One region of the Pseudaquabacterium inlustre genome, then DNA from elsewhere that is predicted to be linked to it. Evidence: predicted binding sites of a transcription regulator. Region 1 holds the regulator's gene; the other holds the start of a gene.
What was found. Region 1 encodes sigma-54, which starts transcription at its own class of promoters, with help from an activator protein. Its sites were predicted from a motif close to TGGCANGNAANCTGCTTT; they were not measured.

Region 2: the regulator sigma-54 is predicted to act here: its motif matches at 2,246-2,263, upstream of AACH10_RS08395 (PQQ-dependent methanol/ethanol family dehydrogenase).

Annotation. Positions count from the first base shown of each region.
Region 1 covers NZ_JBBUTH010000008.1:161,406-165,610, forward strand. Annotated here, with positions in the region: gene AACH10_RS15305 (THUMP domain-containing class I SAM-dependent RNA methyltransferase) at 1-1,372, opposite strand, end outside; gene AACH10_RS15310 (RNA polymerase factor sigma-54) at 1,369-2,910, opposite strand; gene lptB (LPS export ABC transporter ATP-binding protein) at 2,927-3,703, opposite strand; gene lptA (lipopolysaccharide transport periplasmic protein LptA) at 3,733-4,205, opposite strand, start outside.
Region 2 covers NZ_JBBUTH010000004.1:57,907-62,111, forward strand. Annotated here, with positions in the region: gene AACH10_RS08380 (TonB-dependent receptor family protein) at 1-314, shown strand, start outside; gene AACH10_RS08385 (quinoprotein dehydrogenase-associated SoxYZ-like carrier) at 377-1,165, shown strand; gene AACH10_RS08390 (quinoprotein relay system zinc metallohydrolase 1) at 1,177-2,160, shown strand; gene AACH10_RS08395 (PQQ-dependent methanol/ethanol family dehydrogenase) at 2,330-4,081, shown strand; gene AACH10_RS08400 (cytochrome D1 domain-containing protein) at 4,176-4,205, opposite strand, start outside.

The DNA.
Region 1 (4,205 bases):
GCGGCAGCTTCATGTCGGGGCTGAGCACCCAGGCCGTCCAGCCGGCATAGGCGCGCTTCCAGTGCGCGGCCAGGCCGCTGAAGAAGGCGGCGCCGGCGGCGTCCTTCTCGCCCTCGGGCGCACCCGCAGGGCCTTCAGCGAAGCCCTCGCGCACCGCGCGCTCGGCGCCGCGCTCGCCGCGCGAGCCCTTGGCCTCGATGCGCTCGCCGTACGGCGGGTTGAACACCAGCAGGCCGGCCTCGGCCGGCGGCGGGCGCTGCAGCGCGTCGGCGGTCTTGAAGACGATGGCATGGCCGACGCCGGCGCGCTGGGCATTGCGCGCGGCGAAGTCGGTCATGCGGAAGCTCACGTCACCGGCGTGGATGGCCACGGCCGGCGCGTGCACGGCCGCCTGCGCCTCGGCCTTCAGCTGGCCCCAGGCGGACAGTTGCGTGCGGAACGGCAGCATGCGCTCGAAGGCGAAGCGGCGCTTCAGCCCCGGCGCGATGCCACAGGCGATCTGCGCGGCCTCGATGGCGATGGTGCCGGCGCCGCAGCAGGGGTCGAGCAGCGCACCGTCTTCGGGCCGGCCCTGCCAGCCGGCGGCGGCCAGCATCGCGGCGGCCAGGGTTTCCTTCAGTGGCGCCTCGCCCTTCAGGCCGCCATCGCGCTCGTCGCGCCAGCCGCGCTTGAACAGCGCCTCGCCCGAGGTGTCGGCATACAGCGACGCGGTGTCGGCCGTCAGGTGCAGCACCAGCGGCAGATCGGGGTGGCGGGTGTCGACGCTGGGGCGGCTGCCGGTGGCGTCGCGCAGCACATCGCACAGCGCGTCCTTCACGCGCAGCGTGGCGAAGTTCAGGCTCTGCAGCGGACTGCGCGTGGCGCTGGTGTCGATGCGGAAGGTCTGCTCGGGCGTGATCCAGTCGCCCCACGGCACGCGGCGCGCCAGGTCGTACAGGTCGTGCTCGCTCTCGTAGGGGCCGAAGGCCAGCGGCCACAGCACGCGCTGCGCCAGGCGGCTGTGCAGGTTCAGCTGCATCGCCACGCGGGCATCGCCCAGCACCTGCACGCCGCCACGCTGCTCCACCACGCGGCGGCGGCTGGGGTCGGCCGGCACCACGGCGCGGTCCACGCCCAGCAGGGCCGCCACCTCGTCGGCCAGCAGCGGCTCGACGCCAGCGGCACAGGGCAGGAACAGCGACACCGGCGTGTCGCCCACCGGCGCGATGGCCTTGACGGGCAGGCGCACCGGGCCGCGGGCCGGCATGCCGGGGCCACCGGGACCGCGCATGGCCGGACCGCCAGGGCCGCCGGAACGCGGGCCGGGCCCACGCGCCTCGGTGTGGCGCTGGGTCTTGTAGCCGCCGATCGGCGGACGGGGGGTCTTGGTCAAAGGGCTTTGCGCAGGTTGGCGGGCGCGATCTTCAGCGCCTCGCGGTACTTGGCCACCGTGCGCCGCGCCACCTGGATGCCCTGCTCGGACAGCATGTCCGACAGCTGGCTGTCCGACAGCGGCTTGGCCGGGTCTTCGTTGGCCACCAGCTGCTTGATCAGCGCGCGCACGGCGGTGGAGCTGGCGTTGCCGCCGGCCTCGGTGTTCAGGCTGGAGCCGAAGAAGTACTTCAGCTCGAAGGTGCCGAACGGCGTGTTCATGTACTTGGCCGTGGTCACGCGCGAGATCGTGCTCTCGTGCAGGCCCAGTTCGTCGGCGATTTCGCGCAGCACCAGCGGCTTCATCGCGATCTCGCCGTGGGTGAAGAAGCCCTTCTGCCGCTCGACGATGGCCTGGCTGACGCGCAGGATGGTGTCGAAGCGCTGCAGGATGTTCTTCATGAACCAGCGCGCCTCCTGCAGCCGCGACGACAGCCCACCCGCGGCCCCGTTGCGCTGGCCGCGGATGGCCTGCGCATAGAGGTCGTTGATCTTCAGCTTGGGCATCACGTCGGGGTTGAGCACGGCCTTCCAGCCGCGCCCGGCCTTCTGCACGATGACGTCGGGCACGATGATGTTGGCCTCGGCGCGCGTGAACGGCCGGCCCGGCTTGGGCTCGCAGGTCAGGATCAGCGCCTGGGCCTCGCGCAGCAGCGCTTCATCAGCGCCGGTGGCCTGCGTCAGCTTCTTCATGTCGCGCCGCGCCAGCAGCTCGAGGTGCTGCTCGGCAATGCGCATGGCCAGCTTGCGCGCCGGGCTGGCCGGCTTCTCGCGCAGTTGCAGGCACAGGCACTCACCCAGGTTGGCGGCGCCCACGCCGGTGGGCTCCAGGCTCTGCAGCCACTTCAGGCCGCAGCGCAGGCGCTCGAACAGGTCTTCGCGCGCCTCCAGGTCGTCTTCGGGGATGTCCAGCGAGGCGGCCACGCGCTCGGCGATCTCGGCCAGCGGGTCGGCCAGCCAGCCGTCCTCGTCCAGGCTCTCGATCAGCACCATCACGGTGGCCGCGTCTTCGTCCGACAGGCGCATGCCCAGCAGCTGGCGGCGCAGGTGCTCCTGCAGCGTGGGGCCGCTGCTGGCCGCGTCCACCGGCTCGAAGTCGTCGTCGCCGCTGCCCGAGGGGCTGTTGCTGGGCGCCTCGCGGATGCCGTCGAAGTCGTCACGCTCGGTGCCGTTCTCCCAGTCGTCGCGCTCGGTGGCGCCGAACTCGGCGGTGTCCACGCCGGCAGGCTCGTCGCTGCCGGCGTCCTCGCGCTCGCTCAGGCGCTCCTTCTCGCGCTCGGCGCCGGCACCGCTCTCCGGCGTGGCGGCCACGCGTTCCAGGCCATAGGCCAGCGAGTCGTCGCCGCCGTCCTCCACGTCGAGGAAGGGATTGGCCTCGAGCATCTGCTCGATTTCCTGGTGCAGCTCCAGCGTGGAGAGTTGCAGCAGGCGGATCGATTGCTGCAGCTGGGGCGTCAGCGCCAGGTGCTGCGACAGGCGGACCTGCAATGAAGGCTTCATGACTTCGGGCCTGTCATCACATCTTGAAATGCTCGCCGAGGTACACCCGGCGAACGTCGGCGTTCTCGACGATCTCGGACGGCGTGCCTTCGGCCAGCACGCGCCCCTCGCTGATGATGTAGGCGCGGTCGCAGATGCCCAGCATCTCGCGCACGTTGTGGTCGGTGATCAGCACGCCGATGCCGCGCTGCTTCAGGAAGCCGATGATGCGCTGGATCTCGATCACCGCGATCGGATCGACGCCAGCGAAGGGCTCGTCGAGCAGGATGAAGCGCGGCTGCGTGGCCAGCGCGCGGGCGATCTCGACACGGCGACGCTCGCCGCCCGACAGTGCCGGCGCCGGCGAGTCGCGCAGCTTCTCGATGCTCAGGTCGTGCAGCAGGCCGTCCAGGCGCTGCTGGATCTCGGTGGCCGCCAGCGGCCGGCCGTCGGCGCCCACCTGCAGCTCGAGCACCGCACGCACGTTCTCCTCGACCGTGAGCTTGCGGAAGATCGAGGCTTCCTGCGGCAGGTAGCTCAGGCCCATGCGCGCGCGCTGGTGGATGGGCTTGCCTTGCACGGCCTGGCCGTCGATGCGGATCTCGCCGGCATCGGCACGCACCAGACCCACCACCATGTAGAAGGTGGTGGTCTTGCCGGCGCCGTTGGGGCCCAGCAGGCCCACCACCTCGCCGGCGCCCACGGCCAGGTGCACTTCCTTGACCACCTGGCGCGAGCCGTAGCTCTTTTGCAGCCCCTGGACCGTCAGCCCTTGGAGCCCTTGGCTCTGGCCGATCGGGGGCTGCGCCGCCATCGCCACGCGCTCTGGCGCCTGGGCGGATGTCACCGCCGCTCCCCGAGGGCCGGCGTGCTCTTCAGCGGGGCCTGCGCGGGTGCGGACGCGGCCTCGGCGGCCATCGCGGCGGCGGCCTCGGTGCCGGGGCGTGGCGTGATCACCGCGCGCACGCGGCCGCCGGGGTTGGTGGCGGTGGTGGCCCCACCGCCCTGCACATTGAAGGTCTCGGCCTGGCCGTCCCAGACGATGCGCGCGCCCTGGATCTCATCGGCCAGCGTGGCGCCGCGCAGGCGCCGCACCACGGCCGCGCCTTCGAAGCGGATCACGCCGGTCTTGCTGTCGTAGTCGATGCGCTGGGCCTGGCCCTCGACGCTCTCGTCGATGCCGTCGCGCTTTTGCTTCACGCGGGCCGGCTTGTCGGCCGTGCCGCTGGCCTGCACCACCTGCCAGCCTTCGGGCGTCTCACGCACCTCCAGCTTGTCGGCGCGCAACAGCAGCGTGCCCTGGCTGATCACCACGT
Region 2 (4,205 bases), on a different contig from region 1:
CCTACGCCCAGGCCGCCTGGCGTGCCGGCTGGCTGCCCGGCGAACTGGCGCTGGAGTGGCGCGCCCTGTCGCGCGCGATGGCCAACGACACCAACACCGCGTCGGCCGGTGGCTATGCGCTGGCCAATCTGCGCTGGAGCGGCACGCTGCCGCTGGGCGCGGCCGATGCCATCGAGCTGCTGGCGCGCGTGGACAACGTGTTCGACCGCGTGCACGCCGGCAGCGTGATCGTCAACGATGCCAACCAGCGCTTCTTCGAGACCGGCGTGCCGCGTGCGCTGCTGCTGTCGGCGCGCTGGCAGCACCGCTGGTGAGCGCCGGCGTCCGCCCGCCGGCCTGAACCCCTGAACCTCGGCCCATGCTCCGGAGGCAACCGATGCGACGACGCACCCTGCTCTGGATGGCGGCAGCCGGCTGCGCCGCGGCGCAGGCGGCACCGCCGCCCGACGACGCCTTCGGCGGCGACCCGTTCCGCAGCCACCAGTGGCCCGAGCTGAAGAAGGAGTTCCTCGGTGCCAAGGCGCGCGTGGTGTTCGACGAGCGGGTCAAGGTGCTGGGCCCGGCCTTCGCCGAGGACTCGATGAACGTGCCGATCACGGTCAGCGCGGCGCTGCCGGGTGTGCAGCGCATCGTGGTGCTGGTCGACCGCAACCCGATCCGCAAGGTGCTCGAGCTGCAGCCGCTGAGCGCGCAGCCCACGGTGGGCTTCCGTTTCAAGCTGGAGCAGGCGTCGCCGGTGCGCGCCGCGGCGCTGCTGGCCGATGGCGTGTGGCATGTGGGCGGCACGCTGGTGGACGCGGCCGGTGGCGGCTGCACCGTGCCCGGCGGCACGCGGGCCGATGGCAGCTGGACGCAGACGCTGGGCCAGGTAAGCGGCCGCCTGTTCACCAGCAGCGCGCCGGCCGGTGGCGATGCCGCAGCACGCCTGCGCGTGCGCATCATGCACCCGATGGACACCGGCCTGGTCAATGGCATCCCGGCCTTCTTCGTCAGCCGCCTGACGGTGCGCGATGGCCGCGAGCGCGAGCTGCTGCGCATCCAGACCTTCGAGCCGGTCAGTGAAAACCCCGTGTTCACCTTCGACTTCGCCGAGCGCCCGCCCGGGCCGCTGCGCATCGTGGGCGTGGACAACAACGGCAACCGCATCGACAGCAAGGTGGAGTGATGGCGACGAGGATGCGACGACGCTCCGGCCGCTCGGTGATGCTGGCGCTGGCCGCCGCAGCGCTGCTGGCCACGCCGCCCATCGAGGCCCAGGCACCCGGACCGCAGGTCAACCTGGCCCGGCTGGACTACGGCCTGAAGGCCCGTGCGCTGGCCGAGGGCGTGTGGGTGGTGGAGGGCGCCAACGACGACTTCAGCCCGGCCAACGGCTGCAACGTCATCAACACCGGCTTCATCGCCACCGGCGGCGGCGTGCTGGTCATCAACACCGGGCCCAGCCGGCGCTATGGCGAGCAGCTGCGCGCGCTGATCGAGCGCACGACGCGCGAGCCCATCGTGCAGGTGCTGCACCTGAACCTGCACCCCGACTACTTCCTGGGCAACCAGGCGTTCGCCGACGTGCCGATCACCGCCACCGCCATCACCCGCGCCGGCATGGCGCGCGAGGCCAAGGCCTACGAGGACAACCTCTACCGCCTCTGCGGCGACTGGATGAAGGGCACCGAGGCGCGCCTGCCGACGCAGACCATCGGCCCCGGCCCGCTGCGCATCGGCAAGCGCGAGTTCGAGCTGCGCGAGTGGAAGGGCCACACCGACAGCGACCTGGTGCTGATCGATCGCGCCAGCCATGTGGCCTTCGTCGGCGGCCTGGTGTTCGCCGACCGCGTGCCCACCACGCCGCATGCCGAGCCGCGGGCCTGGCTGGCCTCGCTGGAGCAGTTGGCCACGCTGAAACTGGGCACCGTGGTGCCCAGCCACGGCCCGGTGCATGCCGAGGGCCTGGGGCTCAACCAGACGCGCAGCTACCTGCAATGGCTGGACGGCCAGTTCGGCCGCTGGGCCGAGGCCGGCTGGGACATGAACGAGGTGCTGCGCGGCCCGGTGCCGGTGGCCTTCCGCCAGTGGGCCGCCTGGCCGGCCGAGTACACCCGCAACGTGGCACACCTGTACCCGCGCTATGAGCGCGCCGCGTTGCAGCGGCCGAAGTCGCCATGAGCGAAAAAGGTCGCGCTGTGCGAGCCTGGAGCACTGCGCCTCGGGTAAGCCCTCAAAAAAGCACCTCCAGACCGGGGGTGAAAGATGGCACGCTAGTTGCCGGGAAATCTTCCCGAAGCATCGGGTCTGGTTCCCGGTGTGACACCCCTTCCCTGGAGGAGACCCTCGAATGCGAATCAAACTGTTGAGCTTCCTGGTTGCGGCGGGCTGCGCTGCAATGGCCGGCCAGTCGGCGATGGCCGCCGGCGTCACCGATCAGATGATCGAGAACGACGCCAAGTCCACCGGTGACGTGCTGAGCTGGGGCGTCGGCCCGCAGGGCCAGCGCTACTCGCCGCTGAAGACGGTGAACACGGGCAATGTGAACAAGCTCGTGCCGGTGTGGTCGTTCTCCTTCGGCGGCGAGAAGCAGCGCGGCCAGGAGAGCCAGCCGATCGTGCACGAAGGCAAGATGTACGTCACGGCCTCGTACTCGCGCATCTTCGCGCTGGACGCCAAGACCGGTGCCAAGCTGTGGAAGTACGAGCACCGCCTGCCCGACGGCATCATGCCCTGCTGCGACGTGATCAACCGCGGCGCTGCCATCTATGACAACCTGGTGATCTTCGCCACGCTGGACGCCCAGCTGGTGGCCCTGAACAAGGACACCGGTGACGTCGTCTGGAAGGAGAAGATCGACGACTACGCCGCCGGCTACTCGGCCAGCGCGGCACCGCTGATCGCGGGCGGCCTGCTGCTGACCGGCGTGTCGGGCGGCGAGTTCGGCGTGATCGGCCGCGTCGAGGCGCGCAACCCCAAGACCGGCGCGCTGGTCTGGGTGCGTCCGGTGGTCGAAGGCCACATGGGCAAGAAGTACGACGCCAACGGCAACGCCAGCGACAACGGCGTCTCGGGCACCACCGGCAAGACCTGGCCGGGCGACCTGTGGAAGACCGGCGGCGCGGCCACCTGGCTGGGCGGCACCTACAACCCGAAGACGGGCCTGGCCTACTTCGGCACCGGCAACCCGGCGCCCTGGAACAGCCACCTGCGCAAGGGTGACAACCTGTACAGCTGCTCGACCGTCGCCATCGACGTGAAGACCGGCCAGATCGTGTGGCACTACCAGAACACGCCCAACGACGGCTGGGACTTCGATGGCGTGAACGAGTTCGTCACCTATGACGATGGCGGCCAGGTGCTGGGTGGCAAGGCCGACCGCAACGGCTTCTTCTACGTCAACGACGCCAAGACCGGCAAGCTGGTCAACGCCTTCCCCTTCGTCAAGAAGGTGACCTGGGCCACCGGCATCGACCTGAAGACCGGCCGCCCGAACTTCGTGCCCGAGAACCGCCCCGGTGATCCCACCGCCGGCGCCGATGGCAAGAAGGGCAACACGGTCTTCGCCGCCCCGTCGTTCCTGGGTGGCAAGAACCAGATGCCGATGGCCTACTCGCCCGACACCAAGCTGTTCTACGTGCCGGCCAACGAGTGGGGCATGGAGATCTGGAACGAGCCCATCACCTACAAGAAGGGTGCGGCCTACCTGGGCGCCGGCTTCACGATCAAGACGCTGAACGACGGCCCGATCGGCGCGCTGCGCGCCATCGACCCGAAGAGCGGCAAGATCGTCTGGGAAGCGCCGAACAACGCCCCGCTGTGGGGTGGTGTGCTGACCACCGGCGGCAACCTGGTGTTCTGGGGCACGCCGGAAGGCTACCTGCAGGCCGCCGATGCCAAGACCGGCAAGATCCTCTGGAAGTTCCAGACGGGTTCCGGCGTGGTGGCCCCCCCGATCACCTGGGAAGACAAGGGCGAGCAGTACGTCGCCGTGGCTTCGGGCTGGGGTGGTGCCGTGCCGCTGTGGGGCGGCGACGTGGCCAAGAAGGTCAACTACCTCGAGCAGGGTGGCTCGATGTGGGTGTTCAAGCTCGCGAAGTGAGCGACATCGGCTGGCACCGCCAGCCGATGACCCGAACGAACGAAAGGGGCCGCGAGGCCCCTTTTTTCATGCCCGGCGCCCGGTGTCCGATGGGTCAATGCGAGGTGCCTTCCGAGCGCGTGAT